Regions from separate parts of the Virgibacillus sp. GM2-2 genome, predicted to be linked through region 2. Evidence: a T-box and tRNA genes for the amino acid it is inferred to sense, from the RefSeq annotation. Region 2 holds a T-box; the other holds one or more tRNA genes.
What was found. A T-box is a leader RNA that pairs with one kind of tRNA and senses whether it is charged. The one in region 2 lies ahead of thrS (threonine--tRNA ligase), so its partner is inferred to be a tRNA-Thr.
Positions count from the first base shown of each region.

Region 1 (15,788 bases), on a different contig from region 2:
CGTAGGTTCGAATCCTACCTGTGGAGCCATACATACGCTTCCATAGCTCAGCTGGTAGAGCACCACCATGGTAAGGTGGGGGTCAGCGGTTCAAGTCCGCTTGGAAGCTCTTTATTAAACATCTAACACTTTTTAAGTGCTAGGTGTTTTTTTTTATTGCTTTTTTAATTATGTTTTTTTTAATCTGGAGTGACTGCAACAAGTTGATTTTCACGGTGGACAGTCGCTTTCGCTATTCAAGGCACAAGTGCTTTATCTACTAAAATTCACGTTTTTGTAGAGTGTTCTATGCAATGTTCAGGATTCCAGAGGTGCGTAATATAAGCAAATTTGGGATAAGCGGACACCAGATCCCTTATTCGTGCAAAATTGGGGCAAATGCATCTGTTCGCGGACTCAGGATCCGTTATGCAGCAAAAAGAAGTGATTTCATCGCCATTTTACTTAAATAAGGTATCCTGTGTCCTATTAACCCATAAAACATGTGCGGAAAGTATAAATAGCGCCCTCTGTGTCCGCTACTGAGCAGTCTCCAGTTCGCCTTTTTGGTTACAAGTGTATACATTTTTGTGCGAATCAAAATTTTTTAAAAAACACGCTTTAAATTCTCGTGAGAATTTTTTCCAATCTTTGTTATAATTGAGAAGGAATATGAAAAATAGAGGGGGATATGAAGATGACAAGTGAAATACCGATGTTAGTAATTGTTGCAATTGTAGTTACTATTTTTGAGATATTATTAACTATCTTTCTTATTAAGAAAAAGGTTTTTAAACCATCTATTGCACTCTATACATCAGTACCTGCAGTTGTAATAATATGGTTTGTAGCGTTAACGAATACATAGAAAAAAGCAATTCATTGGCATAGAACAATGAATTGCTTTTTTATTAATGATCGAATAAATTCATGCTAAGGTATCGTTCTCCAGTATCTGGTGCTACACAAAGAACTTTTTTTTCTTTACCAAGTTTCTGGGCGATGTCTAAGGCGGTGAAAATCGCTGCTGCACCGGATAGTCCTACGAATAGACCTTCTTCCCTAGGTATGCGTTTAAACATCTCAATTGCGTCTTCGTCTGCAATTTGTTGTATTTCATCAAAGATATCGGTATTAAGTATTTCTGGAATAAAACCAGGACTAGTACCAACTAATTTGTGTTTCCCAGGTTTGCCCCCGGACAGGACAGGAGATCCTTTTGGTTCAGCAACTGCAATATAAAGATTTGGGATTTTTTCCTTTAATGTTTCACCAACTCCAGTAATTGTGCCGCCAGTGCCGGCGGTTGCAATAAATGCATCCAGTTTGCCTTCCATTTGTTCATAAATTTCTAACGCGGTTGTTGTTCTGTGAATATCGGGATTTGCTGGATTCTCAAACTGCTGAGGAATGAAGCTCCCTGGTATCTTTTGTTTTAATTCTTTTGCTTTTTTAATTGCTCCAGGCATTTTTTCTTCGCTTGGAGTAAGAACAATTTCTGCACCGTAGGCTTTCAATAAAGAAATGCGCTCTTTGGTACTTGTATCTGGCATTACTAGTATTGCTCGGTAGCCCTTTGCAGCTGCATTCATAGCAAGACCGATACCGGTATTCCCGCTTGTTGGTTCAATGATCGTATCTCCAGGTTTGATAATCCCTTGTTCTTCAGCCTTCTTTATCATATTAAAAGCAGCACGATCTTTTACACTTCTAGTAGGATTTTGCAACTCTAATTTAACGTAGACATCTGCAGATTCAGTGGGTACAAGTTTATTTAGCTTTACAATGGGTGTTTCACCGATTAACTCTGTTATATTATTAACAACTTTCATAAGAACCACCTTCGTAAAAAGTACTTTTTTCTTTCATTAATAGTATCAATCTGTATATAATAAATTCAATTGTTAAGACTAAAAAGCATGTGTTAATAGCAAAAGAGAAATAAATGCTAAAAAAAAGTAGAAAAAAGTAGAATTCCTCTTTACAAAGAGAGAGAATCTGTATATAATAAAATTCGTTGGTTTTTGACATTACATATCAAAAAGTTAACTCTAGGCCCGTTGGTCAAGCGGTTAAGACACCGCCCTTTCACGGCGGTAACACGGGTTCGAATCCCGTACGGGTCACCATTATCTGGAGGATTAGCTCAGCTGGGAGAGCACCTGCCTTACAAGCAGGGGGTCGCAGGTTCGAGCCCTGCATCCTCCACCATTTAGCCGGCCTAGCTCAACTGGTAGAGCAACTGACTTGTAATCAGTAGGTTGGGGGTTCAAGTCCTCTGGCCGGCACCATTTTTTTATGTATAACTTTTACGTTTTTGGAAATTATATGGAGGGGTAGCGAAGTGGCTAAACGCGGCGGACTGTAAATCCGCTCCCTCAGGGTTCGGCAGTTCGAATCTGCCCCCCTCCACCACTTTATTTTTTTGATGGGCTATAGCCAAGCGGTAAGGCAGCGGGTTTTGATCCCGTCATTCCCAGGTTCGAATCCTGGTAGCCCAGCCATTTATAATTTTTACCCTGTGTATCAAACTTACCACGATATGACGTGGTTTTTGTATTTTAGGCCCTTTTTTGGCAGGTAAGAAAGTATAAATCCTTTCTTATTGCATAAGTGCAAATAAGACAAGTATTCTAAAAGAAAAATCAGAAATAAACGAGCCATTAGCTCAGTCGGTAGAGCATCTGACTTTTAATCAGAGGGTCGAAGGTTCGAATCCTTCATGGCTCACCATTTACATCAAAAAGAACACTGGCATTGAGATATAATACATAGTATAATTGTAATGAACAAGGTCGTTTGTAGTAAACAACCTTGTTTATTTGCATTTTGCGCTATTTTTTTACATAATAGATAGAGGAAAATTATTATCATAACAATAAAATTAAGCTAAATAATTATTATATATTTTGATACCCAAAAGGATGATTTGTATGAGTACTTCTAGAATTCCTGGTTTTTATAATATGAGTGTAGAAGAGCGAAGAAAATTACTTGCTGAGCAAGCAGACTTGACCGAAGCGGAATCGGAACATCTTTCTTCTACAAATCCTTTAACCTTGGATACGGCTAATAATATGATAGAAAATGTGATTGGCACATATCAGTTGCCATTAGGGTTAGGATTGAACTTTCTTATTAACGGGAAAGACTATGTAGTGCCAATGGCTATTGAAGAACCATCTGTAGTAGCGTCCGCTAGTTATATTGCTAAGATTGTTCGTAATGCTGGCGGTTTTACAACGGAATCTTCTGGTAGAGTAATGATTGGCCAAATTCAGGTTGTAGGATGCCCTGATTTTAATTTTGCTAAAGAAGCACTTTTGAAGGAAAAAGAAATGCTTCTTGAGGGTGCAAACGCTGCATACCCGAGCATCGTTTCAAGAGGTGGCGGTGCACAGGATCTAGAAGTACGTATGTTGAACGACGAATCAGGCTCTAAATATGGCCAAATGCTCGTATTGCATTTGTATATAGATACGTGTGATGCAATGGGTGCAAACATTATTAATACGATGGTGGAAGCACTTGCTCCGGTAGTAGAGGATTTAACAAAAGGGAAAGTTTATTTACGAATTCTTTCTAACCTTGCTGATAGATGTGTTGCTCGTGCTAAATGTGTTATACCACCGAATTTATTGGAGACCGGGGACTTCTCGGGAGAAGAGGTTCGGGATGGAGTAGTACATGCCTATGAATTTGCGGCATCAGACCCTTACCGTGCAGTAACACACAATAAAGGTATTATGAATGGTATTGATCCGATTGTTATTGCCACCGGAAATGATTGGCGCGCGGTGGAAGCTGGTGCACATGCGTATGCAGCACGCTTTGGAAAATATAGTTCGATGACAGAATGGTATGTAGATGATAAGGGTAACCTTGTAGGTGAACTAGAATTACCAATGTCTGTTGGAACTGTTGGAGGATCTATTCGGGTTCACCCAATATCACAAATTGCGCATAAGATATTAGGAATAGAGTCTGCAGAAGAGTTGGCACAGGTAATTGTATCTGTGGGTCTAGCGCAAAATTTAGGAGCTTTAAAGGCTTTGGTGACGGATGGTATTCAGAAGGGTCATATGGCTTTACATTCTCGCTCTGTTGCGATGGCAGCAGGGGCTAAAGGAGAGCTGATTGATATCATTGCTGAACAATTGATTAATGAAAAAGATATCCGTGTAGGGAAAGCTAAAGAATTGGTGGAAAAGAGTAAAAAATGAGTGTAGAGAAAGCAACAACTTCAGAACAAACAGCTATTGGGATAGCTCATAGTAAACTAATTTTAATTGGCGAGCATGCGGTTGTACACGGACAACCAGCAATAGCTATTCCTTTTCCATTGGTAGGAATAGAAGCATTGGTAGATAATGTTCCAGGTGCAGTGAAAATTGACAGTACATTTTACCATGGTCCAATTAACAAGGCACCAGATGCTTTAGACGGATTGGTAAACTGTATTACAGCCACACTCGATCATCTGGAAATACCACACCGCGATTTATTGATACGAATTAAATCGTCAATTCCACCCGGAAAAGGGTTAGGTTCTAGTGCGTCAGTTGCAATAGCCGTTATACGGTCCATATTTGCGTACGCAGATGAGGAACTCACAGAGGAAACGTTATTAATGCTCGCAAATATTTCGGAAACATTTGCACACGGTTCTCCTAGTGGAATAGATACACTTACGATAACCTCAGAATCACCAGTTTGGTATGAAAAAGATCGACCTTTTCATTTTATTAAGCCGAAAACAGACTTTCATTTCATTGTGGCTGATTCAGGAAGAAAAGGTGATACGAGGTTAGCGGTAGAATCAGTAGCAGATCTACTTAAGTCTGCACCGAAGAAAATTCAAGCTAGTCTTGACCGAATTGGCGAAATAACGCATCAAGCTAGAAGAGCGTTAGAGAAGGCCAGCAAACAAATTTTAGGTAAAACATTAAATGAAGCACAAAAAGAATTAGAAGCTCTTGGAGTGAGTGATGCGGGACTTAATCGGCTTATTTATGTTGCGCGTCAGGAAGGTGCTCTTGGTGCAAAGTTAACTGGTGGCGGTAACGGAGGTTGCATTATAGCTTTAGCCCGTAATGAGGCACACTCGAAGCATTTATGTGAAAAGCTAAAAAGCTTTGGTGCTCATGCTGTCTGGCCATTTGTTTTACGAAAGCACAATTAGGAACTGAAGGTAGAAATGGGGATTATGGATGAAAGCAACGGCAAAGGCACATACCAACATTGCCTTAATTAAATATTGGGGAAAGCGCGATGAGTCGTTGATTTTACCAATGAATAATAGCCTTTCGTTAACGTTAGATGCGTTTTATACAGAAACAACAGTTACATTTAAAACGGATCTTACGGAGGATGTATTTTACCTTGATAATGAATTAATTCAGGGTGATCAATATATAAAAGTTACAAAATACCTTGATTTGATACGAGATTTTGCTGGAAAACAGAACCTTTATGCTGAAGTAAGGTCTACGAATGCAGTGCCAACTGCGGCAGGTTTTGCTTCATCGGCTTCAGGGTTTGCTGCACTTGCAGCAGCAGCAACGCGTGCACTGGGATTAGAGGTTGATGATGCAACTCTGTCTCGATTAACACGTCGCGGTTCTGGATCAGCATGTCGTTCCATCTACGGTGGTTTTGTTGAATGGGAACAGGGCAAACTCGAAGACGGGTCTGATTCCTATGCTGTGCCAGTTGCACCACAAAATCATTGGGATGTGCGTGTTGCAGCGGTGGTTTTATCTTCAAAAATGAAAAAGGTTTCCAGTCGTGTTGGTATGCGCCGAACGGTAGAAACTTCTCCATTCTATCCGGGCTGGGTTGATGCGATTCCAACTGATCTGGCAACTATTAAAGAAGCAATCCAGGAACGTGATTTTGATAAATTGGGTTCTGTTGCTGAAGCAAATTGTCAAAAAATGCATGCCACAACACTTGGTGCAAATCCACCATTTACGTATTGGCATGATACGACGATGACGGTTATGCAAACCGTTCAAGCTTTACGTGAAAAAGGCATACCAGCATATTTTACAATCGATGCTGGTCCCAATGTAAAAGTTTTATACCAGCCTGAAAACGAGGTAGTAATTGAACAAACGCTCCGTGAAATACCTGGTGTTACGAAAGTCATTTTAAGTCGATCAGGTCAAGGAGTCACCTATAGCTAGGGGATGAAAATAGTGACAAACGAGTCAATGACAATCAAGGTCCCAGGTAAATTAATGATAGCAGGCGAGTATGCAATATTAGAAGCCCATCAACGATCAATAGTAACGGCTGTTGATCGTTTTGTTTATACTACGATATGTAGTGCTAGTGAGAATCGGGTTTCTCTTCCGAAGTTAGGACTTGAAAATATACCATGGGAAGTCAATAGTGAAAAAATACATATTAAAACGAAGGATTCGCGGGTAAATTTTGTTGAAAATGCGATGGATATCGTGTGTCGCTACATTATGGAACAAGGGAATTCACTGGAGGCATTCGATTTAACAATTAATAGTGAGCTAGATGATGAATCGGGTATTAAATATGGATTGGGTTCGAGTGCCGCGGTTGTTACTGCAGTTGTAAAGGCGGTTTTGAAATACCACAAGATACCTTGTCCTTCAGAAATACTATTTAAACTTGCTGCAATTGCACATGTGGAGACTCAAGGAAGCGGATCGGGTGCAGATGTTGCTGCCTCTTCGTATGGGGGAATGGTTGCTTATACGTCTTTTCAGGCGGATTGGTTAAAAGATGCGTATCGTGCATCATCCACAATAGTTGATTTGGTAAATCAAAATTGGCCATATCTATCTGTAGAAGCAATTTCATTACCAGATAATGTTCAAATGTTGATTGGATGGACAGGCAGCCCGGCTTCGACGAAGGACTTTATAAAAAAAATTAACAAACTTAAGATCTCCTCACCAGAATTGTATGAGCAGTTTATTGTACAATCATCAAATGCTGTTGGATTGATTATGACAGGTGTAGAAACGAACAACAGTCTACTAGTGCTCGAAGGAATTACAGCTAATAGAAAGGCGCTAGCGGAGTTAGGCACCCATGCGGATGCGCCAATTGAAACAACATTGTTGAAACAATTAGCCGACATTGCTGAAAAACATGGTGGTGCTGGGAAACCATCTGGTGCTGGCGGTGGAGATTGTGGTATTGCGTTTTTTGATGGCGAGGAAGCGGCTGAACGTGTAAAAAGGGATTGGTTGAAAAACGGTATTAAGCCACTTTCACTTAATATATTTATTACTTTATAAAAAACAAGTATTACTTCGTTCAAGGGAGATAATACTTGTTTTTTTAATTTAATGAAAATTTCGCGAAACTTTATTACAACTTAATCGTAAATATAATAACTAAAACGAGGGGGACACTTTATGAATTGGTACAAATTGTTAGTGATTGGATTTGTTTTTATTGTAGTATTGGTTGGTTGCTCACAGAAAGAGACCAAAGAAGATCTAGGATTGGTAACACTAGAGGAATTTAATCAGTTGGATAATAGTATGACTTTTGATGATGTCATTGAACTTCTAGGGCCACCAGATTCTTATGGAGGAGAATCGCAATCTGGAAAGGAAGTAGAGTATGTAGAAGATGCCACTTATATATGGGATGGAGTTGTGCCAGAATCTTTTATTGTATTAAAATTTAAGAATAAGATGCTTCAAACAAAAAATAAAATGGGGTTCGAATAATAGAGTACATATTTTGAAAGAATCCGGATCTTTCGGATAGGAGCAGTTGGAAGCTTTCTTAGGAAAAATACGGAAATGCACATTGAATTAATTTGAAAAGAGTAGTAATATTAAAAAAATAATCAATTTATAGGAATATTTGATTAGTAATGGACGACAAAAAAAGAGAGTCCAGGTGTTAATTGGGGGTCACGCTATGCTTATGCGAGTGGTAAAGATGTTTGCATTTTATTTGATTGGAATAGTAGGTATTTTAAGTATTTGTATTACGCCGTTAATTCTTTACAGTGAGATATGGAATCCGTTTCGAATAGTAGAGATGGTTTATCGGTTTATCGAACAACTCTTTAAACCTGAAACATGGATGTATTCTTTACCGTGGACAGTAAATGTAGAAAAGGTACCGCTATTGGAGGTTCTTTGGGATCCATACGTATATTCCATGCAAATTTTAATTGCTGCTGTCCTTCTAGGATTATCTTTAGCATTTATTTTGGCGATCACGGCTAATTTTTTTCCGAATTACATCTTAAAGCCTGTTAAACGTGTACTAGACTTCTTAGAATCAGTCCCCGATGTTGTTATCGCAATTGCCTTACAAATGATCTCCGTATATGTATACAAAACGTTTGCCGTTGATATTTTTCGTGTGGCGACATTGGGCGATGAACGCGCCTATTTAGCTCCCATTATTACGCTTTCCATATTGCCAATGGTCGCGATGTTCAAGATTTTATTGCTTATGATCGAAGAAGAGCTACTAAAAGATTACGTATCTTTTTTGAAAAGCAAAGGCATTAAAAAAATACGAATTATCACGAGACATGTACTGAAAAATATCATGCCAAGTTCATTTCATCATATGAAAATCATTATTTGGGCGACATTATCAAGCCAATTTGTTATTGAACGTTTATACAATATAAATGGATTTACTTCCTTCTTGGTCGCAAATCTTGTCCCACTAAATAGTGCAATTTCACTGTTTATGATTTTCACACCATTTTATTTCTTTTTCCAAATTATTGACCTCTGGATAAATCCTGATGAGTTACATACATACACCATAGAGAAAAAACAACGATGGTGGAAAAAGCTACGCCTTGTTGAAGTAAGAGGTTGGATTAACCGCAAAGTAAGAAACATTCTCTTTTGGTTTAAGCAATTAAATATAAGAAAAATGCGGTTCTGGCGTCCGCTTATGGCGTTCAGCATCGCGGTGCTCAATCATTTAAAAAACTGGAAATTTGTTGTGGGAAGTTTATTTTTTGTTATTGTCATTAGTTACAGTTTGTACTATTCCATTACAACAGATAGTCATATTGAGCAGGTGAAATTTTTATTTGCAGATGATGGCACTTTAATTAGTGCTCCACCACATAAACCTACGGAGCCGTTCCTACTTGGATCCGATCGTCATGGCTACAGTTTATTGGATCAACTGGTAGTTGGTGCTAAGTACACGTTGATCGTGGGGCTAGCCATTGCTTTGTTGCGAGTCCTAGGTGGTTTGGTTTTTGGAGTTTTTTACGCATTTAAACTAAAGTCAAGAACACAGCAGTGGATTGGCAAAATGGTAGATTCTATTCATTTTGTTCCATTAAGCGTAATTGCATATATTTTATTAAGCATGATTGTTTTTGGGTCAAGATCTGAATTTGCTACTACTGTAACGGAGCGGATTATAGTTGAGGGCGTGATTTTAACCGTACTGGTTCTCCCACTTACAACTGTATTAATCGGTAAAGATATAAACCGAGTACTACAAAATGAATTTATATTGAGTGCAAAAGTGCTTGGTGGTAGTAGGTTCCATATATTTTGGCGTCACGTTGTACCCCACATTGGACCAAGAATGACTGTTTTGTTTGGCCAACAGTTTATTCAGGTATTGTTAATATTCATCCACCTTGGTGTTTATAACCTGTTTCTAGGAGGTACAATTGTTGAAACCGGATTCTTGGCAGGTCCACCACGATCGATTACATATGATTGGTCTAGCTTAATCGCAATGAACAGGTATGCCTTTAAAGGTGAGGGCCAATATCATTTACTTGGTTGGGTACTAATCGCATTTATGCTCTCCATTTTTGCAATGCAGCTTATCATTCAAGGTGTAAAAGAAGTACAACAAGCTAAAGTTGGTGTTGTATTCAAGCTTGGAAAATGGAAGCTTCGGAAGAAAAAATCAGTTAAACAAGAAACTCCTGTATTAACACATGAGCATTTCCAAATGACGGATTCAGAGCAAGCTTATCGAAAAAAAGCCTAAATTGAGCACCTGTGATGAACAGGTGCTTTTTTGAAAGATTAGAAAGCAGATAATTTTAGTGTTACTTTGAGTTTCAACAGCAGTAGAAGATAATGGGCAATTGAAGTAAACTACGAGTAACTGTTGCTATGTTGTTTTCTGCTGCGGACAATCGCTATCACCCTCTAGATCCAAGGTATATATAGACAATTTTATGTCCAGTTGAGTCATTTACAGATTTTTCGTTAAACTATAGAAGAGAGACAAGGAGGACATATCTTATGAAGAAAAATATTTCGGTTATTGGAGTGCCAATGCATTTAGGGCAACCGCGTCCAGGTACAGACTTGGGGCCAGATGCAATTCGACATGCAGGTGCTATTGAAAATTTAAAGCGTTTACAACATGATGTTGAAGATCTAGGAGATATAAAGATTGACTCAGTAACAGGTGAAGAACAGCGTGAGGATAATTTGTTAAATTTGCAATCGATTATTGATGCAAATACAACACTCGCTCAAAAGGTAGACGATGTTGTAGCGTCTAAGCGATTCCCATTACTTTTCGGTGGGGACCATAGTATGGCAATTGGAAGTCTTGCAGGAATTAGCAAGCATTATAAAAATTTAGGCGTCATTTGGTACGATGCGCATGGGGATTTAAACGATAGTAAAACATCACCTTCTGGTAACATTCACGGGATGCCACTTGCAGTTAGCTTAGGTATCGGTCACCACAAGCTAACATCTATTCACGGAGATCAACCAAAAGTGAAGCCAGAGAACTTAATCATAATTGGCGCACGTGACTTAGATCCCGGTGAAAAAGAATTAATTAAAGAATGTGGAATTAAAGTGTATTCTATGCGTGAAGTTGATGAAAAGGGAATGGAGACTGTCATTCAAGAGTCAATTGATTATCTGAAGGAACGTACAGATGGTATTCACTTAAGCCTTGATCTAGATGGGTTGGATCCAAATGAAACCCCAGGTGTAGGTACGCCAGTTATCGGTGGTCCGTCATACCGCGAAACTCGTCATGCAATGGAAATGCTACGAGATGCAGATGTTTTAACATCAGCTGAGTTTGTGGAGGTAAATCCACTACTTGATGACAAAAACAAAACGGGTATTGTCGCAGCCAATTTGATTAGTGCATTATTCGGCGAAACCTTGAAATAAATTAATAAAGTAAAGGAGACAGCCTATTGTTGGCCGTCTCCTTTTTTATGCACTCTTATTTATTTTTTCGTATTTATTTAGTAGCGTATCCAATTTTTTACTAGATTTAATTACAGCGTCAGAAGTATAGTCGTGAGAATAACTCAATGTAATCATTTCTTTTCTACATTGCTCAATATTTTTCAATAAATTATAATTATCCACAAAACGTTCCTCCAATCTAGTATAATATAATAAAACATACCCAGATATTTACATTAATAAACATTAAAAAAATATATTTTAATTATGAAACCTTTTGTTGGTTTATTTCGTAACATAAATACCGCAATAGTAGCGAGGGTACTGTCTTATGGATTTAATTATAAAAGAAAAAATTAAACAGGTAAAAAAAGGGGATCAAACTGCATTTGAAGATGTGGTAACTTTTTACCAGCATAAAATTTATCAGCATTGTTATCGAATGCTTGGTAATGCACACGAGGCGGAGGATATAGCGCAAGAAGCGTTCATACGAGCATACATGAATATTGATTCGTATGATATAAATCGAAAATTTTCTACTTGGTTATATCGTATTGCGACGAATCTTACGATTGATCGTATACGTAAGCGAAAACCGGATTATTATCTTGATGCAGAAGTTAAGGGAGCAGATGGACTGACCATGTATTCCCAGCTTGAGTCAGATAATCTTTTGCCGGAGGATGAAGTGGAGAATCTCGAACTAAAGGGTTATATTCACCATGAAATTTCCGAGCTTCCACCTAAATATCGATCGATTATTATTTTGCGATATCTAGAGGAGTTTTCCCTACAAGAAATAAGCGACATCTTAGATATTCCTTTGGGAACAGTAAAAACAAGGATTCACCGGGGAAGGGAAGCTTTACGTAAAAAGCTTCGTCACGTGTAAAGGAGTGAATGATATGAAATGCGAAAAAGAAGCGATCATGCTTATGCATAAATATTTGGATGGGGATTTAAAAAAGTCTGAAGAAGCAAGTCTCAGAAAACATTTGGAGGCTTGTGAGGATTGTCAAAAGCATTTTCATGAGTTAAAACGCACGATTACTTGGATACAAAGTGCTGAAAAGATATCCGCGCCTGAAGGATTCACCAATAGTGTAATGGATAAATTACCGAAAGAAAAGCGCAGGGTTAGCTATAAACGCTGGTTTAAGACGCATCCGGTTATTACGGCAGCTGCCATTTTCTTTATCTTTATGTTCAGTGGTGTATTGTCAGCTTGGAATCAAAATAGTGAACTAGTTGTTTCTAAACAGGAAAATCTGATTATCGAAGGCGATACAGTAATTGTACCTGAAGGGGTTACCGTTTCAGGTGACCTAGTTGTAAAGAATGGTAATTTGAGAATTGATGGTACGGTTGATGGGAATGTAACCCTAATCAACAGTAACTTAATAGATGAACAATCAATTAAAGCTGATGGTTTATTAGCCTCAGCCGGCGAGGTAAATGGAGACCTCGAACAAGTTGATCAAGTCTTTGAGTGGATGTGGTATAACCTACAGGAAATTTTTAAAAGCATTTTCTCACTTGGTCAAATATGGGTTAATGGATGACCCTCCCCCTATTTTGGAAGCCTTCTATAATGGAAGGCTTCTTTTGTTTTCCCAGAATTCGGGAGGGTGCTTTCATTTTGAATTTATCAGTCGGTTTTGTGATTTTATCAGCAACTTCCGATGGTTTATCAGTAAGTTGCCAGTTTTATCAGCCACTTTCAACAATTTATCGGGATTTTGTTACCGTCAGTTAGTTGGTAGTAGTTCATCATGGTCTATAAAAGTGTGTACGTTTTTGTTAGCGTATTACTGGCATGTGGGACGGTAGAATATGATATAATAGATAACGTATATGAGAAGCTATGGATAGAGGGATGTGTAAACATGCTTGACGGGGGAATTGATGCTTTAGACCTGTTACGTATCGGCGTAGATATAGCTGTCGTCTGGTATGTATTATATAAACTAATAATGCTTATTCGAGGAACGAAAGCAATTCAATTACTTAAGGGAATTGTTGTAATCTTTATCGTTCGATTACTTAGCCATTTGTTTAATTTACAAACGATTCAATGGATAACAGATAAAGCTATTTTATGGGGATTTCTTGTCATCATTATTTTGTTTCAACCTGAGTTAAGGCGGGCTTTAGAACAATTAGGTCGGGGAAATCTTTTCACAAGAAATACCAAGTCTGAGGAAGAAATTTTAGAACAAAACATAGAAGCAATCATACAATCCTGTGGGTATATGGCAAAACGCCGAATCGGCGCACTAATTACTATTGAGCGTGATACGGGTATCGGTGATTATGCTGAAACTGGAATTCCGATCAAGGGAAAATTAACCCACCAATTACTTACCAATATCTTTACACCGAATACACCGCTTCATGATGGTGCCGTAATTATGCAGGGAGAAGAAATTGTTGCGGCTGCATGTTATTTACCGCTTTCAGAAAGTCCTTTTATATCTAAGGAACTTGGAACAAGACACCGTGCGGCAATGGGCATAAGTGAGGTAACCGACGCATTAACTATCGTTGTATCGGAGGAAACAGGTAGTATTTCGTGTACGAAGAACGGTGAAATGCATCGAAACTTGGAATTAGATGGATTGCGTGAATTTTTACGAGAGAATTTATCTTTTGCAATGAAAGCCCCTGAATCAAAGTCATGGAGTTGGAGGGGGAAGAAGAATGGATAATTGGTTTAAAAGTAAATGGTTTGTACGTGTCATTTCATTAGCGTTTGCAATATTGATTTATGTCATAGTAAATATTGACTTAGAAGCTGAAAACAGTGACGCAAGATTACCATTTGACGATTCTGCTGATATAGAAACGATTGAAAATTATCCTGTTGGTATCCGAATCGATGATGAAAAATATGTAGTTAGTGGTGTTCCTGAGGCTGTAACCGTTTCGCTTGAAGGAAGTTCAGGAGTGTTATTACCGACTGCACGCCAGCGGAATTTTGATTTGTACGTTGACCTGAGAGGTTTAGAACCAGGGGAACATACAGTTGAAATAGAGCATGATAATGTACCAGATGATTTAGAGGTTTATATTGAGCCTAAAACAATAACTGTAACAATTGAAGAGCGTGCTTCAGAGGAATTCGGTGTTACGGTAGACTTTATTAACACAGATGAACTGCCTGAGGGATATGAAATAGGCTCAACCGAAATTGAACCTAAAACGGTAACGATAACTAGCTCGAAAGATATTATTGATCGGGTGAGTATTGTAAAAGTATTTGTTGATGTCGCTGGTTTAACAGAATCAATTGACAGCCGCGAGGTTCCTGTTAATGTATATGATAGTCAAGGTAATGAATTGACCGCAAATGTCGAGCCGAAAAACGTGGTTGTATCTGCTGAACTGTTAAATCCAAGTAAAACAGTTCCAGTAGCTGTTCCAACCACCGGTGAATTGCCTGAGAACTATACACTTTCATCGATTTCTGCAAAAATAGATGAGGTTGAGGTATTTGCAACAAATGCTGTTTTAGAAAATATTGAAAAAGTGAATACGGAAGAAATTAATTTATCAGATATTACTTCATCGCAAACAATCAAGGCAAAGCTCAACCTCCCTGATGGGGCAAGGGTTCCAGAAGTGGAAACGGTCGAGGTGAAAATTGAATTGGAGCGAACAAGAACAATAGAGGATGTAGCTATTGACGTCGAAAATCTTGATGATGGACAAGATGTAGCTTTTGTTAATCCTGCTGATGCTACAATGCAAGTTATTGTAGCGGGTTCAGAAAAAAATATAAGTGATTTGAATGCTGAAGATATACAATTAGTCGTGGATGTCGAAGGATTGGATGAAGGGCAACATAAAGTGCCGATAACCATCCAGGGTCCAGAAAATGTTAGAATAACACCAGAATTAGAAGAAGTTACAATTGAAATTACGTAATGAGTTCCTGCATGAGTCAGTTAATCATAGGTTGTAGTATCATACAACGACGTTAGGATATTCAGGAACAAAAGGAGAGGTACTTGCATGGGTAAATATTTTGGTACAGACGGGGTCAGAGGTGTTGCAAATGAAGAATTGACCCCTGAATTAGCGTTTAAACTTGGTCGTTTTGGAGGATACGTATTAACGAAAGAAACGAAAAATCCAAAAGTACTAATAGGACGAGATACACGAATTTCTGGTCCGATGCTTGAAGGCGCATTAGTTGCTGGATTATTGTCGATTGGGGCAGAGGTAATGCGTCTTGGAGTTATTTCTACACCAGGTGTAGCATTTTTAACAAAGGCTACGAAAGCAGAGGCAGGAGTAATGATCTCAGCGTCTCATAATCCAGTTGAAGATAACGGGATTAAGTTTTTCGGTCCTGATGGATTCAAGCTCACCGATGACCAAGAAGAAGAGATTGAAAAATTAATGGATAGTGAAGATTTATTACCGCGTCCAGTTGGTGCAAATGTGGGGCAAGTAAGTGATTACTTTGAAGGTGGACAAAAGTATATTTCCTTCTTAAAGGAAACGGTTGATAATGATTTTGAAGGTATGCAGATTGCTTTAGATTGTGCCAATGGGTCAACTTCAAGTTTAGCATCGCATTTATTTGCTGATTTAGAAGCGGATATTTATACCATAGGTAGCTCT
Region 1 is NZ_JBUZWC010000011.1:26-15,813, forward strand. Features, by position in the region: tRNA gene ACY9Z2_RS12990 (tRNA-Thr) at 37-109, shown strand; gene ACY9Z2_RS12995 (hypothetical protein) at 677-847, shown strand; gene cysK (cysteine synthase A) at 891-1,811, opposite strand; tRNA gene ACY9Z2_RS13005 (tRNA-Glu) at 2,034-2,108, shown strand; tRNA gene ACY9Z2_RS13010 (tRNA-Val) at 2,115-2,190, shown strand; tRNA gene ACY9Z2_RS13015 (tRNA-Thr) at 2,195-2,270, shown strand; tRNA gene ACY9Z2_RS13020 (tRNA-Tyr) at 2,310-2,394, shown strand; tRNA gene ACY9Z2_RS13025 (tRNA-Gln) at 2,409-2,483, shown strand; tRNA gene ACY9Z2_RS13030 (tRNA-Lys) at 2,637-2,712, shown strand; gene ACY9Z2_RS13035 (hydroxymethylglutaryl-CoA reductase, degradative) at 2,913-4,202, shown strand; gene mvk (mevalonate kinase) at 4,199-5,161, shown strand; gene mvaD (diphosphomevalonate decarboxylase) at 5,190-6,167, shown strand; gene ACY9Z2_RS13050 (phosphomevalonate kinase) at 6,171-7,262, shown strand; gene ACY9Z2_RS13055 (hypothetical protein) at 7,383-7,703, shown strand; gene ACY9Z2_RS13060 (ABC transporter permease subunit) at 7,900-9,975, shown strand; gene rocF (arginase) at 10,236-11,135, shown strand; gene ACY9Z2_RS13070 (aspartyl-phosphate phosphatase Spo0E family protein) at 11,181-11,339, opposite strand; gene sigW (RNA polymerase sigma factor SigW) at 11,488-12,051, shown strand; gene ACY9Z2_RS13080 (zf-HC2 domain-containing protein) at 12,065-12,721, shown strand; gene cdaA (diadenylate cyclase CdaA) at 13,046-13,867, shown strand; gene ACY9Z2_RS13090 (CdaR family protein) at 13,860-15,086, shown strand; gene glmM (phosphoglucosamine mutase) at 15,174-15,788, shown strand, end outside.
Region 1: it has a tRNA-Thr gene. The T-box ahead of thrS (threonine--tRNA ligase) is inferred to sense a tRNA for this amino acid. The anticodon was not compared.

Region 2 (15,788 bases):
AAAGCGTTAAAAACGATTGAAGATGTACTCGCAACCATGCAAGGTTATTCTATTCATTCCATTTCAAAGGAACACGGAGAGATTGGCCTTTATTATAAAAAGTCGTTTATTATTATCACAGTAATTTCGATTCGACCGTATCGTACTGCAATAGATTTTTCGGTAACGACTGAGTCACTATTACCGTTTGATTTTGGCGTAAGTACGAAAATAATTGAGAATTTATATAGGAAATTTGATGAAAGTTTACCATCTATTCATACCTAAAATAGAAAACGAGGTGGAACGGAATGCGCTGTCCCAATTGTGATTACAGAAGTACAAAGGTGCTTGACTCAAGACCAATAGAAGAAGGTAAATCGATTAGACGAAGAAGAGAATGTGAACAATGTGCATTTCGCTTCACAACGTTCGAAAGAATTGAAGCAGTGCCGTTAATCGTCGTAAAGAAAGAAGGAGCACGGCAAGAATTTAGTAGGGAAAAGTTAGTTCGTGGGTTGATTAAAGCTTGTGAAAAACGACCTGTTCCTACAGATACGATTGAATCAATTGCGCTTGATGTAGAAAAAAAGCTACGCGACACTGGTGTATCAGAAGTAGAAAGTAAAGAAATAGGAGAAATGGTAATGGATCGGTTAGCAAAAGTAGATGAGGTAGCCTATGTCCGATTTGCTTCCGTCTATCGCCAATTCAAAGATATAAGCGTCTTTCTTGATGAATTAAAAGATTTAATTAAGACAGATAAAAGTTGAAGGAGAAATGGGTTATGGAGGATATTGGAAAAATACTGCCGGTGGATGGATATGTTGTGCTGCAAAAAAAGAGTCTGCCAGTAGACTTTGACAAAGCAATGACCCATTTATACCAACCATTAATTGGTATTGAAGCAGTGTCCCTTTACATGACATTGTTACACGAGTTGGATATTCAACAAGGTGAAGCACAAACACACCACACGCTAATGAATTATTTGGACTTACCACTTAATCATATTTATCGTGCTAGGTTGAAACTAGAAGGGATTGGTTTATTAAAAACCTACCAAAAAACGTATAATGAACAGACGATCTTTACGTATGAGTTACTTGCTCCTTTCTCACCTGAAACGTTTTTTCTAGATGAAATGCTAGCTCAATTACTCTATCATCATATTGGAGAAGATAAGTATAAACTGTTAAAAAAACGTTATGTCATGCAACATCACGATCAAAAAGGTGAAAATATAACCGTACTATTTAGTGAGGTATTTCAAACCTTTCATCCAAATAACCAGCCGGTAGATATAACTGAGTATTCAAATCGAAATGATGAAATAGAAACACAGGTTGTTGATTTTACATGGATACAAAAGATGCTAGAACAACGTATGATCCCTACCAAAAGTATTCTTACAGCTACCAATAAACGGTTAATTGTGCAAATGATGCAGCTGTATGATTTGGAATCACATGAAATAGAAAAAGGCATAATGTGGGCGCTTTCTGATGAAAATACGTTACATACAGAAGAATTCAAAAATGCCTGTCACGATCTATTTAAATCAAAGTATAACACTGCAACTATTCGATTAGCTGAGAAAGAAGAGTCAAAAGAAAGTAAACAAACAAAAACTGTTCCGCAAACTCAAGAGGAACATCTAGTACAGGAATTAGAAACGATATCACCAAAGCAGTTATTGGAAGACCTTTCGAGTGGAAATCATGCTTCAGAACAAGATATGCGTGTAATCCGAGAAGTCATGACTACACAAGGACTACCTTCGCCGGTAATGAACGTACTAATTCATTTTGTGCTACTTCAATCAAATATGAAACTATCAAAAGCGTATTTAGAAAAAATTGCTAGTCATTGGTCAAGAGCCAACCTGAAAACAGCAAAAGAAGCGATGGTCTTTGCTAAAAAAGAAAGAAATCGATACCAACAGAAAAGTTCAACTAGCAATAAATCTTCGTTCGCTAAAAGTTATTCAAATGAAGTTATACCAGATTGGTTTAAGGATCGCAAAAAAAATAAAGTAAAAGAAATGCCTAAAACTAATTCGATAGATGCTGCTAAAGAGCAAGCAGAGATGGAAGAACTATTGAAAAAGATATCAAGTAGCAACAAAAAATAATCATTTCCAAGGATGATGGCTATGAAACCAGTCCAATCAGCATTAAAAAAGTGGATGAATGAGAATAAAAACTTCAAAGAGAATTACATGAAAATTAGAAATGAAGTTTTAGAGGATCCTGAAATTAAAGAATTTCTATTTCTTCATCCAGAGCTTTCGAAAAAAGAAATAGACAAAAACTTAATAAAATTATACGAGTACAAGACGCAGTCAAAGCAGTGTGATAAATGCAAATCGCTTGGAAGTTGCATTAATATGTTAAATGGATACTCTCCGATTCTTAAAACAGAAAACAATGAGATCCATTTACAATATGAGAAGTGTCATAGCAGAGTTAGTGTTGAAAAACAAAAAGAACAGCAAAAGTTAATTCAAAGTCTTTATATGCCTAAGGAGATTTTGGAAGCTTCGACCGATGCAATTGAAACTGATCCTGCTAGGAAGAAAGCGTTAATGGAAATTGCTCAATTCTTAGAAAATGCAAAGTCTGGGCTTCCGCCAAGAGGATTGTACTTCTACGGTCCATTTGGGGTTGGGAAAACATACTTCCTTGGTGCAGTAGCCAATCGATTAAAGGAAGAAAAAATTTCTTCTATGATTATCTATATGCCCGAGTTTGTTCGAGAGATTAAAGCTTCACTAAAGGATGATTCGATCAATACGAAAATCGAATACTTTAAGAAAGCGGAAGTATTGATGATCGATGATATCGGAGCGGAATCACAATCTGCCTGGTTCCGTGATGAAATACTTGGTTCGATTTTACAATACCGTATGATGGAAGGTCTGCCTGTATTTTTTACTTCCAACTATAGTTTAGATCAATTGGAGGAACAGCTTGCAAAGACAAATAGGGGTGCAATTGAAACTGTAAAAGCAGGTCGAATCATTGAACGGATTAGACAAGTTAGTAAAGAGGTTCAGATTTTAGGAGAAAATCGTAGACATTCCTAGATTTTATCCGTCTCGGGTCAGTACCCATTGTCGACTTTCGCTCCGTTCAATCGCTTCTGTACAAGTACGACATAGTAATTACGTAGTTGTATTGGCTTCTAACAATTGAGGTAAGCGGACACCAAAGCCCTTATTAGGGCAAAAATAGGTTGAATGCGACTGTTACACAGGATCCGTTATCCAGTCAAAAAGTAGCAATTTATAATGTTTTTACCTAAATAAGGTATCCTATGTCCACCTAACCCATAAAACATGCCCGAAAAGTAAAAATAGCGAATTCTGTGTCCGCTACCTTGCAGTATGATCCAGGAAGAGAGACCTCGTCCAGCGTATTCTTATTGGACATAGCGGCAACTAGCCCTTTCTTATGAAAACTACCAAATAAAATTTATGGTAGTTTTTTTCTTTATTCATCTTTTCATCATTCTTTCCATATAATGTATCAGCTTGGTTTTTGTGAGGGTGAGACGTATTGCTGGATATTTATATGGAGTCAGACAAAGAAGTAATTAGTTTTTGTGAATCATTATTTCAGATCAACAAAAAGATTGAATTGCATTGGAAAACACATGACGAATGGGGGAATCACTTACAAATTCAAATTGAAGAAGTCGATGAAGCATCGCTCGATTCAATAGCAAGAGCGCTAGTGGACGTTTTTATGCTTCATCGGTTATCAGGTATGATTCGAACAGTTATTCAGGATGTTTATTATTATACAAACAGCGACGAAATCGATAAGATATTGGACTTAACTCACTGGATTATAACGGGTGGGGATGATGAAAACATAGATACAACAGGAACGGAAGACCCGGATTTATTCTTAGAATCATTGTTTATTACCATGATTAGAAACGCTTGTACCGTTCATTATGATTCGTTAGTGATGTTTCGCATCGCTCCTTTTAAAGAATTAATAAAATGTTATACTGGACTAGCCATTGACGAGTTAAAACGGGAAGAGGACCATCAATCATTTGTAAATGCATTAAGAGAATATATTTCTAAGAAGCGGGCAGTATTTCCAACTGTGTATATGATACAAGGTGAACCCTTTTCATTTTTTGACGCGAACGGTAAACGTTTTTCGAACATGGAATTACAAATGATTATGCAAAAGGAGCCGCTATATATTGTTGGGTTAGATAGCAATGAAAAAAACTTGTCTCCACTAATTGCTATGGCACCTGAGAATATAAAAATATACGGAGATAATCCTGTTGAACCGAAAACACTAACAATAATCAATGTGTTTCAAGAAAGGGTTGAATTTGAACCATTAAATAATTTTCCTTTTCCACAGTATTTAAAAAAATTGTAAGTTGGGCTTGAATTTTGTACATCAAGGCGCTATAATACTTTTTATATACTTTAATACTTATTTTGTAATGATAAGGACATGATCATTCGATCTTAGTACAGAGTAGAGAAGGAAGCCATCGGCTGAAAGCTTCCTCACGTACAACGAATGATTACCACCTTTGAACTCTACGGTTGAAATGTCGAGTAGGCTGTAGCGTATATCTGCGTTAAAGATCAATGAAGCCGTGAATGTATTTTTACGGAAATTAGGGTGGAACCACGTGACCAACGCTCGTCCCTTTGCAATTAGTGCAGAGGGATGGGCGTTTTTTAATACGGAAAAAAGGAGTGTTAACAAATGGAAAACATCGCAATCATCTTCCCAGACGGAGCTAGTAAGGAATTTCCTAAAGGAACTACTGGGGAAGAAATCGCATTCTCTATCTCACCAGGTTTAAAAAAGCAAGCTTTAGCAATAAAGTTAGACGGTAAATTGGTTGATTTGCGTCGAGAGCTTTCTGAAGGTGGGGAAATTGAAATTATTACCTACAAAAACCAAGAAGGTATTGAGGTAATGCGCCATTCAACAGCCCATTTATTGGCTCAAGCAATTAAACGCTTATACAAAAATGTAAAGTTTGGTGTTGGTCCAGTTATTGAGGAAGGTTTTTACTATGACATGGATTTGGAAGAATCAATCACACCGGATGATCTACCTAAAATCGAAAAAGAAATGCAACGCATCGTTGATGAGAATCTAGAAATTGAGCGTATAGAAGTTTCTCGAAATGAAGCGAAAAAGATGTTTCAGGATATTGGTGATGATTTAAAACTTGAATTAATTGATGCTATTCCAGAAGATGAACAAGTTACTATTTATAAACAAGGAGAGTTTTTCGACCTATGTCGAGGGGTACATGTTCCTTCTACTAGTAAAATTAAGGCATTTAAACTGCTAAGTATATCCGGTGCCTACTGGCGTGGAGATAGCAACAATCAACAATTACAACGTATTTATGGCACAGCATTTGAAAAGCCAGGTCAGCTTGAGGAATACTTGCAGTTACTAGAAGAACGAAAAGAACGTGATCACCGTAAACTTGGTAAAGAGCTTGAGATTTTTACAGTTTCACAAAAGGTAGGTCAAGGTTTACCATTATGGCTGCCTAAGGGTGCGACTATTCGTCGTAATGTTGAACGATATATTGTAGATCTTGAGGAGCGTTTGGGCTACGATCATGTATATACTCCAGTACTTGGTAGTGTAGAACTGTACAAGACTAGCGGTCACTGGGATCATTATCAAGATGATATGTTCCCAACAATGGAAATGGATAATGAGGATTTAGTTTTACGTCCAATGAACTGCCCACATCATATGATGGTTTATAAGAATCAGCTTTACAGCTATCGTCATTTGCCAGTACGGATAGCGGAACTTGGTACCATGCATCGCCATGAGATGAGTGGTGCGCTTGCTGGATTACAGCGTGTACGTGCTATGACTTTAAATGATGCACATATCTTTGCTCGCCCTGACCAATTGAAAGACGAATTTATTCGGGTTGTTGAACTGGTACAGAAGGTTTACGAAGATTTTGGTATCAACGACTATTATTTCCGTCTTTCGTACCGTGATCCAGAAGATAAGGAAAAATATATTGATAATGATGAAATGTGGGAAAAAGCACAAGCAATGTTAAAGGAAACAATGGAAGAAATGAAAGTCGATTATGTGGAAGCAGAAGGAGAAGCAGCTTTTTATGGCCCTAAGCTTGATGTACAAGTAAAAACAGCTCTAGGTAAAGATGAAACACTGTCAACTGTTCAAATTGATTATCAGCTGCCAGAGCGTTTTGATTTAACGTATATCGGAGAGGACGGAAAAGAGCATCGTCCAGTAGTTATCCATCGTGGAGTTGTTTCTACAATGGAACGCTTTGTAGCCTTCTTGCTTGAGGAATACAAAGGTGCATTTCCAACTTGGTTAGCGCCAGTTCAAGCAAAAATTATCCCTGTATCACCGAATGTTCATTTGGACTACGCGAAAAAGGTAGCCGATCAACTACGCCTACAAGGAGTTCGTGTTGAAGTTGATGAACGCGATGAGAAGATAGGTTACAAAATACGTGAAGCACAAACACAAAAAATTCCTTTTGGATTAGTAGTAGGCGACAATGAAATGGAAGAAAACGCAGTAAATGTACGTCGTTATGGTGAAAAGAATTCAGAAACAATTAGCCTGAATGAATTTGAACAATTAATTTGTGGTGAGATTAATAGCAAAGCTTTACGTAAGTAGCTCTTTTAACTTTACCTACTTTTATGCATATGCTATAGTAGTTAAAGTTAACGAACTTTTATCTATATGAGGGTTGTTTGACATAGCCCTTTTTTAATGATATAGTTTAAAAGTTGATAAAAATTAAATGATCTGAGACAAGTAGAAGCACCCGCTTCTCACCTGTTCAACGCAAAGATGCAGTTGGCTGGTTTTCTAACTTCTTTAAATAAACGATTAAAGTCGTGTGGGTGCATATAGTGTGCCCACATTTTTTATTGTCCACTTGTCAATGAAGGATCAGAAAGACTTTACACTATTATGGAGGTGGCTTTTTATTAGCAAAGATATGAATGTCAATGACAAAATTCGTGCAAGAGAAGTACGTCTTATCGATTCAAACGGTGATCAGCTTGGGGTAAAATCACGTCAAGAGGCATTAGAAATTGCTCAAACTAGAAATTTAGACTTAGTATTGGTAGCACCTAATGCAAAACCACCTGTTTGTAGAATCATGGACTATGGAAAGTATCGATATGAGCAACAAAAGAAAGAAAAAGAAGCTCGTAAAAAACAAAAAATCATTAATGTGAAAGAAGTACGTTTCACACCAGGAATTGGCGAGCATGATTTTGTTACGAAACTAAAGAATGCACGGAAGTTCCTTGAAAAAGGTGATAAGGTAAAGGCAGCTGTTCGTTTTCGTGGCCGTGCCATTACTCACAAAGAACTTGGTCAAGAAGTATTAGACCGGTTAGCTGATGAATGTAAAGATATTTCAACGGTTGAATCAAAGCCGAAAATGGAAGGTCGTAATATGTTCATTATGCTTGCACCAATAAACGAAAAATAAAGTAATGTACCAATCAAGGAGGAAAACTACATGCCTAAAATGAAAACCCACAAAGGTTCTCAAAAACGCTTTAAAAGAACTGGATCAGGAAAATTAAAACGTTCACATGCTTACACAAGCCATATGTTTGCACATAAATCACAGAAACAAAAACGTAAACTTCGCAAAACTACATTAGTTTCTGCAGGTGACTATAAGCGTATCAAAGCAATGCTTCCAAAGTAATAAAAGACAATCTATGAAATTAAACTAAACGGATATACAATGATAGTGATTTGTATTAGGAGGGAATTAATATGCCACGTGTAAAAGGTGGAACAGTAACGCGTAGACGTCGTAAACGCGTATTAAAACTAGCAAAAGGTTATTATGGTTCAAAACGCACGCTATTTAAAACAGCGAAGCAACAAGTAATGAAGTCAGGTCAATATGCTTATCGTGACCGCAGACAGAAAAAACGTGATTTCCGTAAATTATGGATTACACGTATTAATGCTGCAGCACGTATGAACGATATTTCTTACAGCAAATTAATGCACGGATTGAAGCTTGCTGGTATTGAAGTAAATCGTAAAATGTTGTCAGATTTAGCAATCAATGATGAAAAAGCTTTCGGACAACTTGTAGAAAAAGCAAAAGCTGCTGTAAAGTAACAGTAAGATTTGATTAGTTTACAGCAATAACTGAAAAGAAATAATACAAGCACAAGAAATGGTCAACTTTATGAAGTTGATCATTTTTTTGCATTGATAGGAAGACTATTGCCTACTTCAACAAAGGTTACATAAGTTGAAGGGAAATACGAAGTAGTGAAAATTTAATTTAGCGTTCTAGTAACTGCTATGTTAATTTCCGCTGCGGAAAGCGTAGTGTATTTCTGGAGTGATTATTATGCACCAGATTAGTTCGCACTTTACGGATACTGAGAGAAAACATTCACTCATTAATGAAATTAAGCCTACCTAGTAGGAAAACTATTATAAGCGGACACCAGAGACCTTATTTGAACAAAATTAGGGTAAATGGGCTTGTTCGCGGACAGAGGAAACCTTATTTAGTAAAAAAAGCCAGATTTCAACCTGTTATTACCTAAATAAGGCATCCTGTGTCCTCTAAACCCGTAAAACAGGTGTAAATAGTAAAAATAAGGGCTTCTGTGTCCGCTACGGGTCTAGGTTTAGGTGTTCATAGGCTCTACCTTTCCATAACAGTTTTTATGGATTCAGTATCAAATTATCATCGTAGGAAGAAGGCAAAAATAATGTTCCTTACACTTTATTTAGCAATTATATCCATTTTTTCATTTATTCTAATGGGAATAGATAAAAGAAGAGCAGTTAAACAAAAATGGCGCATTGCAGAATCAACCTTATGGATGACTGCGATAATTGGAGGATCACTTGGTTCACTAATCGGTATGCGTGTATTTAGGCATAAAACCAAACATCGAGCATTTACAATTGGCATACCATTTTTGTTAATTATTCAAGTCATCAGTTTAATTATTATTTTGCAATTGTCATAAAGGCTCGTCTTATGTCATATACATGTACCAAGTGGTTCGATTTACATGCTGTTACAGAATGGTGTAGGCAGGCAAAGGAGGCATGGTATGGAACTGTTTGGCAGTTATTTAATGGCGGTGGTTGAAACAGGTGGAATATTTGCACCACTATTGTTTATTAGCTTTCATTTACTTCGTCCGTTGTTTTTTCTACCAGTGGTGTTTATATGTATTTCAGGAGGAATTTTATTTGGAGCAGTCGCCGGTACAGTATATTCGATTATAGGTATTACATTATCCAGCATCGGGTTTTACGGATTTATTCGATGGATGCCAAAAACATTTAAAAAGCTTGTTTACCTAAAAGGGAAACTAATCGGAAAGCATTCAGAGTTAACAACATCTCAAGTGGCAATTCTTAGATTAGTTCCTTTCATTCATTTTCATCTGTTGTCACTTTGTTTAATTGAAATATCGCAAGGATTTAAGGATTACACGAGATCTTCATTATTATCCAATATTCCATTGGCCTTTGTTTATACCTCAATTGGAAAATGGATATCCAATTTATCCCCAACGTATATCATTATTTTATTATTAGCATTACTACCTCTTATATATTTTCTGAGAAGAAAAGAAGTTATTATAAAATGGAATGATTTTTTTCCAGTCAGAACCTAAAAAAGGAATCCATAATCGGATTCCTTTTTATAATTGTTATATCCGGCGTCAATATCATTCCATTTGGGTTAAAACTAGTTCGCTTATTGGATGTTTCCATTCAATTTTAGCGTACGGGTAGCGCAACAATATTTCTTTTTCAAGAAAATATAAATCTTCCCGCTCAAATCCTTTTAGTTCCAATGGTTCATGGACAAACACGTGAATTGTTACTACTTCAAATGCCTGATCAGTAGTACCGAGATACTTTTCCCCTTCAAAAGAACATCCTTTATACACGAATTGAAAGTTTTTCTTACTATTATCCGGTTGATCCAAAAAATAAAAATCTTCATTTGCTTTGGCAACTTGTAATTTTCTTTTTGGATTTCGATAATACTGATAAAATGTATAGACGAGAATAATAATAGAAATTATAATCAATATCCGAAACAATAGAATAATCATCTTTATCCGTCCCTTTGAGAGTTATTATTCCTTTATACGTTACAAAAGAGAAACAGGTTTCACTTTTTATTCGTTTTTCATGATACAATTTTAGTAAAACAGAAATGGGGTAACAAATTGGACTGGACAAAATTATTTTCCATGCAACAGGAACTAGATCGCCATATAGAAGAAAATCATAATGTTGATAAGACGACAATTTTTGATTCCAAGTTTCTTGCTTTGCTCGTCGAATTAGGAGAGCTCGCAAATGAAACACGGTGCTTTAAATTTTGGAGTACAAAAGCTGCAAGTGATAAAGAAACGATTCTAGAAGAATATGTTGATGGGTTACATTTTATATTATCATTAGGATTAGAAAAGGGCTATCGTTATGAATCGCGCTATAACTCTATTTCCAAAGAAGATCCTACACGTCAATTCAATCAAATGTTTAGTCTTTGTGTAAAATTTCAAGAAGAACCAAGTCTCTCAAACTACACGAATATGTTCGAGTGCTTCTTAGACTTAGGCACTGTACTTGGATTTGATGAACAGGAGATTATGGGTGCATATCATAAAAAGAATGAAAAAAATTATGTGCGACAAGAACAAGGTTACTAGTAAATGTTTTGTTATTTTTCTAAATAAAGTTATAATTGAAAGTGGATTCTACAAAAGGAGGCTATTATACATATGGCAAAATTAGATGAAACACTTACCATGTTTAAGGATTTAACCGATGCTAAAGGTATTCCCGGAAATGAAAAAGAACCAAGAGAAGTAATGGAAAAGTACATTAAACCATATGCGGATGAAGTGTACACCGACAATCTAGGTAGTTTAATTGCTAAGAAAACTGGTGACGCTAACGGTCCTAAGATTATGGTTGCGGGTCATTTGGATGAAGTTGGGTTTATGATTACACGAATTGATGATAAAGGATTTCTATACTTCCAAACAGTCGGCGGCTGGTGGGGACAAGTTATGCTTGCTCAACGTGTTACGATTATGACAAACAAAGGTGACGTAACGGGGATCATCGGTTCACAACCACCTCATGTACTATCACCTGAGGCTCGCAAAAAGCCAGTAGAAATTAAGGATATGTTCATTGATATTGGTGCATCAAGTAGAGAAGAAGCACTTGAATTTGGTGTAAAACCAGGTGACTCTGTTGTACCTTACTTTGAGTTTACCCAAATGAAAAATGAAAAAATGCTGTTAGCTAAAGCATGGGATAACCGTATTGGTTGTGCAATTGCTATTGAAGTATTAAAGCAATTAAAAGGAACAAACCATCCAAATGTTGTGTATGGTGTTGGTACTGTACAAGAAGAAGTAGGCTTACGGGGAGCTAAAACCTCAACTCATGCAATTAAGCCAGATATCGGATTTGCTGTGGACGTAGGAATTGCAGGGGACATGCCAGGTGTATCGGATAAGGATGCAGACAGTAAGTTAGGAGCAGGACCACAGATCATTTTGTATGATGCATCAATGATATCGCATAAAGGTGTTCGTGACTTTATCATTGAAACTGCTGATGATCACAATATTCCATATCAGTACGCAACAATTGCTGGTGGTGGAACAGATTCAGGCTCCATTCATTTAACTGCAAATGGCGTTCCATCATTATCTATTACTGTTGCAACACGTTACATTCATTCTCATGCAGCGATTTTACACAGAGACGATTTTGACAATGCTGTAAAATTGATTGTAGAAACAATTAAAAAATTAGACAGTAATAAAGTCAACGAGATTGTATTATCATAAATAAAAAAACAGTAGCCGAAAATTGGCTACTGTTTTTTATCCCCTTTTATCGGGTCCCCTTGATAAAACTATCCAAATATGCAATTCGCGCAACTATCATTCACAGGGTGGAACAAGGGGCTGACTGGATGAAATTTCACTTTATGCTAAATAACTGTTCATTACTTTTTTAACATAGTTTTGTGTTTCTTCATATGGTGGTATACCTTGGTATTTGTCAACATTACCAGGTCCAGCATTATATGCTGCAAGCGCTAATTCAATATTCCCGTTGTAACGGTCCAGCATTTGGCTTAAGTATTTTGTCCCGCCTTTAATGTTTTCAGATGGATTAAGAGGGTTCGATACCCCAAGTCCTTTAGCAGTCAGAGGCATTAATTGCATCAACCCAAGTGCACCGGCATTGCTTCGTGCGTTTGCTTGATAACCCGATTCTGCTTTTATAACAGAATGAATTAATTTTTCATCTATTCCATATTTGTTTGCATATTGTGTTATTAACGCATTAAATTGTGTTGGTGCTGTTGTACTATCCGTTGTACTAACAGGATTGTATGTATTGATAAATGGAGGACTTTGAACATTATTATATAATTGAAAAGCTTGTTGTTTTGATTCTGCTTGCTGTATTTTATTTTGTAGTAATTGTTTAAATGCCAAGTCTACTAAAGGAGAATTATACGACATAGAGTCATTGCCTGAAGACATAATCGACATCGCTTGAAATTTAATTAGATTCTGCAAATCTTTTACTTCCATAAATAAGATTCTCCTTTCACTATAGTATCTATTTTATCCGTAATGGTTAATAGATGCAATAAGATTTTAGCCCACATTAAGAGGCAATAAAATTACAGTTAAAAAAGTAAATCAGGATTTTCCGAGTGTTTTTTAACTATGTATTCAATTTGATCAGCTATTCAGTAGGGAAAGTGAAAATTCCGTACCAGTGAAGTGACACATTACAATACTTGTGGATTTACTCCAGCTTCCTCTAAGACAGATTGATAGAAGGTGTCTTTGCCAATACATAAAATCCGATCACAAACACGCATAATCTCATCCATATCATGCGACGTGAATAGTATCATTGTCCCGTTCTCTTGAGCAACTTTTTTCAAATACGTTCCAATTTCATTCTTAGACTTTAAGTCGATTCCGACGGTCGGCTCATCCAACAACAAAAGCTCAGGATCTTGAATAAGGCTTATAGCAATGTTTAATTTCCGCTGCATCCCACCAGATAAGCTCTTTACTGGCTCTTCCCATTTTTCTAATTTCATATCTAGACATAATTGATGTAGCTCCTCGGTAGATTTGTTATTCGAGCAAAGCTTTTCAAAAAAGCGCATATTTTCTTTTACCGTTAAATCTTCCCATATAGCTATTTCTTGGGGAACAAATCCAATTTTCTTTCTAACACCTTTGATGTCTTTAGTGTATAGGAACGATTCCAAAGAAATGGAACCACTACTAGGTACAGAGAGTGTTGCTAACATTTTCAGCAAGGTAGATTTTCCAGCCCCATTTTCACCAACCAGTCCGACTATTTCACCACGATTTAGGCTGAATGATATATTGTTAACGATGTTGTTTTTCCCGTAAGACTTCGAAAGTGATGACACGCTAAGCATGGTATCGCTCCTTTCTTCTATACCAAATAGTAATAGCTATAAGTAAAAATAGTGGCCAAAAATTTAAGATATCACCTGTTAACAAAGGGTTTAGTGGGTTAATTAATTGAATCCATGGCAAGTTAGCAGTAAACCCGTCAGTTGGTAGTATTGCACCACTTCCAATCATGGCAAGTAGTGAAATCGCAAAACATACAACGTAGTAACGAAATATATTGTTGTACAATAAAGAAAGTAAAAATCCGCCCAATAGAAGCGTGAATCGATAAATTAATAATCCAATAAGAAACGATAAATTGACTTCCAAATTATAAATAGATTGAAAAACAAACACTGTTATAGCGTCCAATATAATCATAATCACACTATAAATGAGCAAGCTTAGTATCAGGAAGCTTTTGAATCGTACACGCATAAATGCAAACCTTGGCAAGACAGGTGACTGATGTTCTTTTACAACCCAGTCAAAGAGTAGAAGAGTAGATAGCAAGCTAAACACACCCCAAATCCCCCATATGTTCCATAAGCGAAAGGTTTCTGTTGATTGTTGATCTACCTTTGTAAAGGAAAAAGAGGTGTTTAATAAATTTTCATCTTTCTGGATTTCTTTACTCTTTGCAATAATTTGCTCCCAGGTCCAACCCTTATCAGATTGATAAGAAGCAGCAAGTTCTTTGATAATAAGAGCTGTTTTAGAGCGACCTGTTTCCTGTTGGACGTATGAAATAATCAATTCTTTGACAGGTGTATATGCGAATGATTGCTTAGTTTGATAACTCGTAATAATATCATTTCGCTTACCAGCTTGAACCTGAGATGAAAATCCTTCTTCAATTACAAAAACACTGTCTAATTCATGCTTCTTTAACTGATATAGTGCAACATCTTCTGGTAGTTTACTAATTGTAATAAAGGAAGTAGACGAAATTTCATTTACTAATTCCTGTGTTATATCGCTATTTTCCTTCGTTACTATACCTACGGGAATCTTGCTATCTTCTTGGACGGTAGTGATAAGGGAGGTAGTACCAATCGATGCAAGTAACGGTAACATTAGCCAGAAAAGTATACTAAACCAATGCTTTTTCATATGTAAGAGTCGTGCCTCTAGTATGTTTTTCATCGTGAAACACGCTCCTTCCATAAACTAATCCCGCCAAAGATAAATACACCAATAACTCCGAAAGACAGAAGCGGAATGTAGTCGACATAAACCCTATTATTCACGATTATTTCCTGTAGCCAATAAAGTGTTTGATGTGAAAAAACGTATGGTAAAACATCTTGGAAATAGTATGGAAAATAAAGGCTAGGTACAATAGCTCCACTCAGTAATAAACAAACACCTATGTAAAAAGAGTGGATTAGTAGACGAAGTCTTGCAGCACGTATCATAACTTCAATAATAGCTAAGCCAATTAAAAATATAAAACTATATATAAGGAACAGCAATCCAATTTTGACGTAATCGCTAGCATATAATTCGTTTTCAAAATATGTAAAAAAACAAAGTAACGGTATAAGGATTAATACCATTGAGCCAACTATTGAAATGATGATTTTAGCAATAATTTGTTGAGAATGGGTAACATTATACAGCCGCATACGACTCATCATTCGATTGCTTTCCTCTTTTGAAAGAATTGAATAAAATGACAGTAACCATACTGACAGAACAATGAATATTCCAGCGAGACCATAGTATTTGTACGTGGAATTCGTAACGTGGTTTGTTAATGTTTCTTCATCAAGAATTTTATCTTTTCCCAACGTGTAGAAAACAAAATCTGTAAACTGCTTGTACAGAAAGTCATTCCGTGTTTGATCATCCATAGGTAATTTTTTTGCGTAGTAATTCATGGTCAATATATTAGCTTGTGCAGATTTTATATGTCTTGAGACACTTTCAATTAACTCTTTTACTAAGTAACTATCTAATGGTTTATTAGGATTTCCTACGATGTTTACTGTTACGGAATTACCATTATATAAATCGCTAGTGAAACGAGTCGGAAAAATAATATATGCACTTAGGTCATTGTTTTCCAGTTTCTTTTCGGCTTTTTCATCTGTCATAACATTTATTTCAATAAAATTACTTAACTGAGACGACTCTTCTAATAGCTTAACAACCATTTTAGTTTCTTCTGATTGATCTTTGTCCACCAATCCAACTTGGATGACAGAATGATCTTCTGGGGTAAAAAAAGTAACAATACTATAAGCTGTTAATCCAACGAGAACAATAGGAAACA
Region 2 is NZ_JBUZWC010000008.1:112,907-128,694, forward strand. Features, by position in the region: gene ACY9Z2_RS11485 (cytosolic protein) at 1-267, shown strand, start outside; gene nrdR (transcriptional regulator NrdR) at 291-752, shown strand; gene ACY9Z2_RS11495 (replication initiation and membrane attachment family protein) at 767-2,113, shown strand; gene dnaI (primosomal protein DnaI) at 2,135-3,067, shown strand; gene ytxC (sporulation protein YtxC) at 3,540-4,391, shown strand; T-box leader at 4,450-4,675, shown strand; gene thrS (threonine--tRNA ligase) at 4,731-6,674, shown strand; ribosomal protein L20 leader region at 6,808-6,937, shown strand; gene infC (translation initiation factor IF-3) at 7,003-7,506, shown strand; gene rpmI (50S ribosomal protein L35) at 7,537-7,731, shown strand; gene rplT (50S ribosomal protein L20) at 7,803-8,159, shown strand; gene ACY9Z2_RS11530 (DUF1294 domain-containing protein) at 8,723-9,031, shown strand; gene ACY9Z2_RS11535 (TVP38/TMEM64 family protein) at 9,119-9,691, shown strand; gene ACY9Z2_RS11540 (sigma-w pathway protein ysdB) at 9,746-10,138, opposite strand; gene ACY9Z2_RS11545 (dUTP diphosphatase) at 10,256-10,741, shown strand; gene ACY9Z2_RS11550 (M42 family metallopeptidase) at 10,814-11,899, shown strand; gene ACY9Z2_RS11555 (lytic transglycosylase domain-containing protein) at 12,041-12,658, opposite strand; gene ACY9Z2_RS11560 (ABC transporter ATP-binding protein) at 12,862-13,533, opposite strand; gene ACY9Z2_RS11565 (ABC transporter permease) at 13,526-14,656, opposite strand; gene ACY9Z2_RS11570 (ABC transporter permease) at 14,653-15,788, opposite strand, start outside.